Regions from separate parts of the Bacillus sp. Brlt_9 genome, predicted to be linked through region 1. Evidence: riboswitches for the same ligand, from Rfam matches in the RefSeq annotation. Region 1 holds a riboswitch; the other holds the start of a gene.

Region 1 (4,744 bases):
GCTAATTTACGCACTTCATCAGCCACAACAGCAAATCCGTCTCCAGTTTCCTCAGCACGTGAAGCTTCAATAGTAGCATGTAAAGCTAGCGAATTAGTTTGATTTGAAATACTTGTAATTACAGTTACAATATCACTAATTTCTTTTGATCTCACTTCCAAAGAATAAATGATAGAAGATAAATCTTGTACTGCATTTTGTATTATATTCATTTGATTAATCGCCTGTTTAGTAACACCGTTTCCTTTTCCTGAATGATGCTCTATACCTTCAGACTCTTTCGTCATTTGTTTTGCAGCATTCGTTATCTCTTCCATCTTATCTTCCATTTCATATACAATACCTAAATACTGTGGTACTGCAGTTTCTTGTGACTGAGCGCCCGCTCTTAACTCAACTATAGAACTTACGATTTCTTGAACTGCCATGCTATTCTCTTTCGTACTCACTGACAATTCTTTTGAAGATGAGGAAACCTGTTCAGCGGTCTGCTTCACTTTATCTATAATTCCTTTAAACTTCTCGATGGTATTATTAAAATACGCATTAATAATACCAATATCATCTGGTCTTTCCTCTAATTTAATACTTAAATCACCTTCACCAACTTTGCGCAATCCTTCACGTAAATCCCGCAATGGAGCAAGTGCGTTACGTACGATTAAGAATTGAATAACAGTTGCAATTAAAACAGAAATACAAATAAACATTAAACCTTGTATAATGAATTTTTCCTTTGTACTAGGAACAATAGAGGCATCTACATCGGCTGCAACAATTGCCACAATATTTCCGTCTCCATCTTTAATTGGCTCTAATATCGTTACCCATGATCCTAATGCGTCTTCATATACTACTGTCATATTTGCTTTTTTCGTGCTCATTACTTTATCATATGCTTCCATCCAAAGATCTGGTTGTTTATAATATTCTCCCGGCCTTACTTCAACAACATTTGCTAACCCTGTAGATAAATCGACGATTAGTAACTCACCTTTTTCATTTTCTTTTGCTCCAACAATATAGGTTTGTCCAACACTATTCAATTCTTCCGTTGCTTCATCTAATTTCTCTGTTAACTTCTCTCTCTTTTCTCTTTGTGCCACTGGGTCTTTTGTAACATCTCTGACTATTTCTTCATCTAATTTATGTAATACCGTATCTCCTGTTTCAAAAGAATGCCTTTCAAATATAGACATCATACTATTTTGAAACATGTTAAAACTTAACGCTCCCATAGTACCAACAAGCGTCAAAATAACTAACACAGTTAACAATACATTCTTTTGAAGAAATGATAGCTTGTGCCAATATTTTTTCATCAACATCACCTTTCTTAATTAACTTAATATAAAGGAAAACTATTAAAATATAAACCTTATCAACAACTGATAAGGTTTCTCATTTGTTTACAAATAAAAAAAAGACCAATGAAAAAGCATTGGTCAAGACCAACCCTATCCGTCCGGTAACTGGCTAGCGTAGCCTTTCGGCCTTAGCTCCTGTAGTTTTGCGTCCTAATGTTTCCATCAGTTTGCCTTTCTCGCTGAACGAGTTGAACGATATGGGAGTTCTATGAGAATTAAATTATTCTCTATCAAAGATTACAACATAAAAATTAAAATGTCTACCTATTTAGAGATGCAAATGTAAAGTTTTAATGTATTATTTTTTCGAAATAATTTAACAAAGTACGTGAATGTTACATTTCTTGTGTTATATAATAAAAAATGTATATAACACAAGGATTTTTTGAATATTTATTTTAATTTTCATTTAAATTAAATTATTCGAATATATCTTAACTAATGAATTCCGGAGGTAGTTTATCATGTTTTGGCTACAATTTCTTACGTTACTACTCTGCATTTTTATTGGCGCACGCCTAGGCGGAGTTGGTCTAGGAGTAATGGGTGGCGTTGGTATGGCAATACTTGTTTTCGTCTTCCACTTACAACCTACAGCTCCTCCTATTGATGTAATGCTTATGATTTTAGCAGTAATTACAGCTGCCGGTGCACTTCAAGCCGCTGGAGGAATGGACTACCTTGTTCATCTAGCTGAGAAAGCATTACGAAAAAATCCAAAACGCATTACATTCTTTGCTCCAATTGTTACTTATTTATTTACACTCTGTGCAGGGACTGGTCATGTTGCTTATTCTGTACTTCCTGTTATCGCAGAAGTCTCTCGCGAATCTGGGATTAGACCGGAACGACCAATGTCAATTGCCGTAATTGCTTCCCAACAAGCAATTACAGCTAGTCCTATATCAGCTGCAACAGTTGCACTTTTAGCAATGTTAGCTGACTATAAAATCACCTTATTAGATATTTTAAAAGTAAGTATCCCTTCTACTTTCATCGCTTGTATGATAGCTGCGTTTGTTGCTAGCAAAATGGGGAAAGAATTAAATGAAGACCCTGAATACTTAAAGCGATTAAAAGAAGGAATGATTCCTAAGATTGAAAAGAAAAAAGAATTTGTTGGTGTAAAAGGCGCTAAATTATCAGTTATCCTTTTCCTAATAGGAACTTTTCTTGTCGTACTTCTCGGTTCATTTGAAGCACTTCGTCCAGGATGGATAGTTGATGGGAAGTTAGCCCGTCTTTCCATGCCAAACACAATTGAAATGGTTATGTTAACAATCGCAGCTCTTATTATTATTTTCTGTAAACCAAATGTAGAAAGCATCGTGTCTGGTAACGTCTTTAAAGCGGGGGCAACAGCCGTTGTTGCTATTTTCGGGATCGCTTGGATGGGAGATACTTTCTTTAACGGAAACTTAAATATGATTCAAGGATCAATTCAGCACCTAGTAACAAGTGCGCCATGGCTATTTGCCATCGCATTATTCATTCTATCTATTTTACTATATAGTCAAGCAGCAACAGTACGCGCTTTAATGCCTCTTGGATTATCACTCGGTATTCCACCAGCACTACTAATCGCGATGTTCCCTGCAGTAAATGGATATTTCTTCATTCCAAACTACGGAACAATCGTTGCTGCCATTAACTTCGATCGCACTGGTACAACAGGCATTGGTAAATATGTTTTAAATCATAGCTTTATGATTCCAGGCCTAATCGCAACATTCACTTCTATCGGAATTGGAATGCTCTTAATATCAATTATGTTTTAAAGAAAAAGCACAAACCTACAAATTTACAGGGTTTGTGCTTTTTTAATCAAACGTTTGTTTAAATATTTTTAACTGTCCATTCTTCCATTCTGTTCTTTACTATTTGTGCGAAGTCTACAAACTCTTACTTACTTCCTCTGCTAGCTTCTTCGTACTTTCATACGCAGATTCTGCTAAACTAATTGCTGAAATAATTGAAACACCGTCCGCACCTGCTTCTATAACTGAAGTTGCATTTTCAATTGTAATACCACCAATCCCGACGACTGGTATTGTAATTCCTTGTTCTCTAAAATGAGCTAAACCTTTCGTTCCTTGCACTGCTTTCGTATCTTTTTTCGTACTTGTTGGGAAAATAGGGCCAACACCTAAATAATCAGCTCCGTTTTCAATTGCCCAGCGTGCTTCTTCAATTGTATGAGTAGATACACCAACAATTTTATCCCCCATTTTTTCACGAACAGAAGTAATCCCTTCATCATCTTGTCCAACATGCACGCCATCTGCATCTAACTCGATAGCTAGTTCCACATCATCATTTACGATGAATGGAACACCGTACTCCTTACAAATTGCTTGTAGTTCTTTTGCGAAACAAATACGTTTCTCTCCCGTTAAAGCCCCTTCCCCCTTTTCACGAAATTGAAAAATTGTTATACCACCTTCAAGTGCATCTCTCAATACTTGTAGTGGCTCCTTCGTACAATTGTTACTTCCCATAATAAAATATACTGATAATAACTTAGACATTTCTGCCTTTGAAATACGCGACATTTATTTTCCCTCCTTACTATATAACCTCAATCTTCCCATACTTCTCTATATCACCCGAAGTCGTATTCGCTAACTGATTTAAAAATTCAATTTGGAAACTACCAGGTCCCTTTTCTACTGTCTTAGCAGCTGCCAGTTCCGCGGCTACACCATAAAATGTTAATGCCGCTACTGCTGCCTTTACATAATCTTTTTCTACTGCTACAAATGCTCCTATTACAGAAGTTAGTAAACACCCAGTTCCCGTAACTTTCGTTAAAATAGGGTGACCATTTCGAATAAGAATAGTTCGCTCTCCATCTGTAACAACATCTTCTTTTCCAGTAATCACCGCAACTGTATTTAGTTCATCCGCTGCCTGCCTTGCAATACTTACAACATTTCCTTGTCCAGCACCAGCATCTACCCCTTTAATTTCCCATCTCTCATTAATAACGTTCGCTATTTCAGCTGCATTTCCGCGGATAACAGCTAAATCAATTTCAGCCGGAATATGTCTCGCAACTTCTGTTCGATACGACGTTGCTCCTGCACCAACTGGATCAAACAATACTGGTACATTGTTCACATTTGCTGATTTACCCGCAAGTAACATCGCTTCTACTTCTTCAGGACGAAGTGTCCCCATGTTTAATACTAACGCTCCCGCAATGCTAGCCATTTCTGCTACTTCTTCTTTCGCATACGCCATTACAGGTGATGCTCCTAACGCTAACAAGCCGTTAGCTGTAAAATTTGTTACAACAACGTTTGTAATATTATGAACGAGCGGATTAGATTCTCTCGCCAAATCCACTACTTTACTAATTTCTTTCATATTCATCC
Region 2 (5,576 bases), on a different contig from region 1:
TCAGAATCTATTTTATGAATCGATACTGTACCGTCTTTTGGGGCTTCAGGCGGCGTAACAGTTACTTCTTTTGATGTTAATGTTTCATCATCAAAATGTAATTCCGCTTTATTAGGAATCTTCTTATCTACGTAAGAAGATAAATCTGCATTAGCTTTAATTTTCGCCTTAATACCGAGGTTAATTACCTGGTCTTCATATGATTTATAGTCAAAATTCTCACCAAACGTAAATGTTACTTCACTTCTTTGTTTATCTATATTTAACGTTCCTTTAGAAGTAATATCTTGGCCATTTTGATCATACACTTTTGCCTCTAATACTTCTAAGACATCTTCTAAATCATCACTAATTATCATTGACGTATAATTAGGCGGTTCTTTCGGTATATGTGTACCAACTTGGTATTGAATAGCTTGATCGATTTGTGTTAACTGCTGATTCTCTACAAGTTTACCATTCTCATCAACTATATTTTTTTCAATGCTAGGTGGATTATCGTCACCTGAACCGGTTCCTCCCCCACCACTTACGAATACTTCTCCAACTTTTTCTTCAGTTACAATATTTTTACCTTCTAATTTCACAGTATTTTTATGAGGCTTTGCAGCAGGATTAGTAATTTTTGTTTTGTATCTTAAAATATAACCTTTTGAACTGTCCGGAAATTCAATTGTAAATCCAGCTTTCGTTGCATTAATTTTAATTTTAGATAAATCTGCTGGCTTAATATTTGTTGCTGCATAGCCATCTTCAAAGACAGCCTCTTCTAATACTAAACTATCTGTAATTAATTCATGCCCAGGTCCCAATGTGTCTGTTAATTTAAGATCTTGCATTTCTGTTCCAGTTGCATTTACATATACAAGCCAATCAGCAATGGACGGATCTTCTTGATTATAAGAACCCCATTTCAATAAATTATCTGTATTGGGCTGCGGCTTCGGTCTCTCTGTCGTATTATTTACACTTACTTCTTTATTTACGATTTGACCATCCACGTTAAATTCTAATGGGATTTTTTTAACACCATCATATGCTTCTAGACCAAAGTAGAATTCCACGAATAAAGAACCTTTAACGTTATTCTTTCCTTCTACGTAATCACCCATCGTACATGTCAATACACCCTTTTTCATCTCACATGTACCAACTATTTTCCCTTCAGCATCTTTTAAAGGAAAACTCATATTCATAAGGTCTTTTCGAAACTCTTTTGGCATATCAATTGTGAATTGATCTCCACTTTTTATTTTTTCTTTAGCTGACCACTTCACTTCTACTTTCATGCCATCCGAGGCTTGATATGGTTCAGATGTCGTGCCATCAGTACGGGAAACATTAATTTCATCCACTGGACTTTTCATCACAGCAGCTTGAATAACTGGGGCCCACACATTTAGCACTGAAAATAATACTAGAAAAACTAATGAAACCATTGAAATATGTCTTTTATTACTTTTCATTTGTATAATTCCCTCCTATTTTTTATATTTATACAACAAAAAAAGACCGTCCGGTTGCATCAAAAATGTGCAACCAGACGATCTTAGTAACCAATATGTATTACCGTAGACTCTAAGCTTTGCGACCTATCCTTTCGAATAGTGTGCTAAAAATATCTTTTATTCTTTTTTTGTTTCATTTTCCTCTTAACCCAAATATTACTATACCGTCTGGACGGTTATAATTCAACACTTTGTATAATTGTTCTATTTTTCTAACAAAAAAAATAATTCACCACTACATTAAATAAGTAATGGTGAATTATATAGTTCGTATATACTATTTATATGAATTATTAATAAGAACTTGAATCACTTTTTCTCTTAATTCGGGGCTTAGTCTCCCAACCCCTAAATATTCCGAATACCATAATCCATCTGCTGCTAATCTAATAATTGTGGCACAAACCGAATCTATCTCATCATTTTCTATTTTATGTTGCAGTTGCTGAAATGATTGTTGTAACGGTTCAAGTAATTCAGGTTTTAGCATTAATGCTGCCATCATACTACTCCCCAGCTCTTCTACTCTTCTCTCATTACTTAATCTTTCCTCTACAAAAGAACGTACCCACCTTCCTTTCTTCTCTAAGTCTTCCGCTACTTTATTGTGAATAGCGTCTTGACACTCCTCCGTCCCTTTGAGTATCATACCCTCTATTAAAGCTTCTTTAGTTGAAAAGTGATACAACAATCCACCTTTACTTATCCCCGCCTCTTTTGCTACCGCTTCTAAGGTTAATTTAACAACCCCTTTACATTGGACAATTTGAGAAGCAGCTGCTAAAATCTTTTGCCGTGTTATACTTATACTCATTCCTTTTTAAAACCCCATTTCTACTAAATTTATATAAATACGTATCTTATTTTTAATATCGCTGAGTAATAATAGACATTTTCTTAATACAACAAAAGCTTCATCGCCTTTGAATTGTTCGTTGCTTCTTCTATTAAAAATTTCCATATCATTCAATATGATAACATTAAATATACAAAGTTGACTATACATCTATACTTTTATGTTCGTTGAAAATATATCCATAAACACGAAATGTATAAAAATTGATTATCCTTATATATCTAATCTATAATTTAAAGAGGTTTATATTTTCATAAAAATAAAGTGAAATTTTATAAGGATGATTCCATTGAAAAAATTTTCTATTAGTTATTTAATATGCTTACTGGTTTTTTCTATCATTGTGAACGTTTTACAGTATACACGCGTTCCAAATTATGCAGATTCATGGGGGCCGATTTGGGTATCTATTATTATGTTTTCAATTCTTGGAAGCATCCCTGTTCTTATCGGTTGTTTAATAGGTGAATTTTGTTATAGAAAAATAAAAGGAAGTCACGAATTAAAAATTGGTATTCCTTTATTTACATTGTTAGGTATTTCCTACAATCATTTCTTCTTTATGTGGTTTAACAACAGAGATTTTCTATCCTTTTATTTAGAAGCTTTTCTGGAAACAGGCCTTCCTATTACTGTATCATCTTTACTGTTTTATCTTGTAAGACGGCGTTAATTCTTTATTCACTACATAAAAAAATGTTATTACTCCTGTTTACATCGAGTAATAACATTTTTATTTCAAGCTATTTAACAAATTTGCTTCCAACTAGCATCCTTCACATCTTCACTAGTCGGCTTTCTAACTGATTTCACAAAACATTCATCACAAGCACCAAATGCAATGAAGTTTTTCTGTGCTTGTCTTAACGAGACTTCATTTGCCCCGCCTTCATAGTCAGGGTCATTAAACTGAACCCCATCATCTTCCCAATAACATATGCTGCAAATTTCATATGTACCCGGCGGTTCTTCTTCTATTGTTCTATACCCGCAGCATGGACATGTATATTTCATTCTGTCACTCCATCATTCATTTATTTTTTCTCCCATATATTCCGGCCCATAAAGAATGTACCAGCGCAAATCATAGTTATTACCATGAAAGTAGTATTAGAATCTTCATATGTAGTTGGAATTCCAACCGTTACGGAAACAATAGTAAAAGCTAAAAGTAAATATAATAATAAAGATATAATATAGCTTAGTTTAAATCGTAAAATGATAAATCTAAACAATAGTTCACCAAGTAGACAGCCACCTAAAATGATAGGTACTCCAAAATACAATGTAAGGACTCCCATTTGCGCAGTAGATTGAATTATTTTACCAAGTAAGTTCGGCGAAACCAGCTCACTATTGTTTCCCATCCTATCATATAAATCAAGTGCCGTTGCTGAAATAAAGAAACTTAATATAGAAAATGAATACGGTATTAAAAATTTGCTCACTCTCATTCACCTCGCTTTTCCTTCCACATATATTATTCATTATTTTCACATTAAAAAATAGCCCTCTATGCTAAAACATAGAGGGCGGAATTCTATACCTTATCCTGAAGTAATCCCCGTAAACAGAACATCTAAAATATCTTTGCCCTATATTCTTTAGGGGCCAGGTGGTTATTAGAAATTAGTATCTTCTTTTTTATAATATTCTTTTGAAATCTCTTCATAAAATGCAGCTGATGTCGTGTAGAAATATGGTACTAACCATAAGAAACCGATTCCTAAAGTAAGAATACTTAAAATGAACCAACCTAAGAAGCTTAAGCATAGTAAAAAGTAATCCATTTTATGTCCATTCATCATACGACGACTTTCAGTAATCGCTTGATTCGCTGTATATTCTGGGTGATCATTCAAAATAAAATATGTCATAGAATAAGAAAATGATTTAATAATACCTGGAATAATAAGAAGTAATGTCCATAGAATTAAGTACACATTCATTAGTAAATATGTTAAAAACGATTTCATAAACTTACTTCCATCGTTAAACCATCTAAATATATGACCAATACGAGCATTAGTCCCACGAATTACATTTAAAACAAAATAAGAAGCACCCACTGTTAACGGACCGATAATAAACATTGCAATAATAGTTACCGTAAGCGACTCATTTGCTTCTTCCCAGCCCCAAAACATCGAGAAAATACCTGTGGTTAGCATTTCAACAGCCCCAATAAGGATTCCGACTAATAAGGTTGCCCCTACCGCTAATCCCCATTTTCCTTTTAATGCATCAAGTGCTTCTCTTTTTAACTGACTTATCATATATAGCCTCCTAATATTTTTTCTATATTAGTATACCATTTATATCAAAAATTCCACAGATTTCCCTGAAATAGAAGTATACTACTTTTTTGATATATGTGCGCTGTAGCTATACTAATATATGGATTAAGCCCCTCATTTTCCTATAATAAAAAAAGCCTGCCTTTCATAATAGGCAAGCTTTTTCAAGTTAATCCTCACTTAATTCCTTCTTATACCAATCCTGCATTCTCCCCGCATCTTCTACTCTCGTATGCTCTAATTTATAATTCGATGATGCGTTAGAGAACTTATACGTACATAAACTTGCACGGCGCTGGAAATAGGATTGTGTCTTTTCCATTGATTGGACGTGTCTTCTTCTAACAAGTCCTGTATATTTTCCGACGCTGCGATATACAAGCGTAATTTGCTCTCCGTTTACACTGTAACCATTTGTTTTAAATGTTGCGTATCCAAGTATAAAGATGAGAATCGCGAGCGGAATTAATGCCCACATGATGAAGTACTTTTCAGAGTATATACTTATTCCAATAAGCGGGATTGCTAGCATTGCGAAGAATATAAAACTATCAATTAAGTAACGACGCAATGCTGATTTTGGTAATGAAATAATGTTTGTATTCAGTTCGTATGGTAATTGTAAATGTGCGAGTAACTGTTGTACACGATCTTTTCGAATGATAGGATGCAGTGTAACTTTTTCTTTTTCGTCACCCAGTCCTTTACTTTGAATGACTTCTACTTGCACAGCGCAATAACCGAATGGCTGACGTAAAATACTTTCTTTTATCGTAATACCTTGAATACGGTGCAATTTTAGGACGAGTTCTTTTTTCTCAAGTAATCCTTGCGAAATGCGGACTTCATCATTCCTTCGATTCACCGTGAAATCTCCATGTTTTAGCGCATAACCGATTGTCGATATAATCCACG

The links. Region 1 has a riboswitch for cyclic di-GMP ahead of VF726_RS24875 (methyl-accepting chemotaxis protein). Riboswitches for the same ligand answer to the same signal wherever they lie in the genome.
Region 2: linked by a shared signal. The riboswitch ahead of VF726_RS22035 (SpaA isopeptide-forming pilin-related protein) and the one ahead of VF726_RS24875 (methyl-accepting chemotaxis protein) in region 1 are both predicted to bind cyclic di-GMP.

What each region holds. Positions count from the first base shown of each region.
Region 1 covers NZ_JAYJLO010000008.1:102,301-107,044, reverse strand. Annotated here, with positions in the region: gene VF726_RS24875 (methyl-accepting chemotaxis protein) at 1-1,322, opposite strand, end outside; cyclic di-GMP riboswitch class I at 1,465-1,549, opposite strand; gene VF726_RS24870 (anaerobic C4-dicarboxylate transporter family protein) at 1,832-3,145, shown strand; gene thiE (thiamine phosphate synthase) at 3,260-3,919, opposite strand; gene thiM (hydroxyethylthiazole kinase) at 3,936-4,744, opposite strand, start outside.
Region 2 covers NZ_JAYJLO010000006.1:41,647-47,222, forward strand. Annotated here, with positions in the region: gene VF726_RS22035 (SpaA isopeptide-forming pilin-related protein) at 1-1,472, opposite strand, end outside; cyclic di-GMP riboswitch class I at 1,532-1,624, opposite strand; gene VF726_RS22040 (TetR/AcrR family transcriptional regulator) at 1,786-2,322, opposite strand; gene VF726_RS22045 (hypothetical protein) at 2,654-3,037, shown strand; gene VF726_RS22050 (CPCC family cysteine-rich protein) at 3,112-3,378, opposite strand; gene VF726_RS22055 (hypothetical protein) at 3,399-3,818, opposite strand; gene VF726_RS22060 (DUF975 family protein) at 3,987-4,640, opposite strand; gene VF726_RS22065 (PH domain-containing protein) at 4,831-5,576, opposite strand, start outside.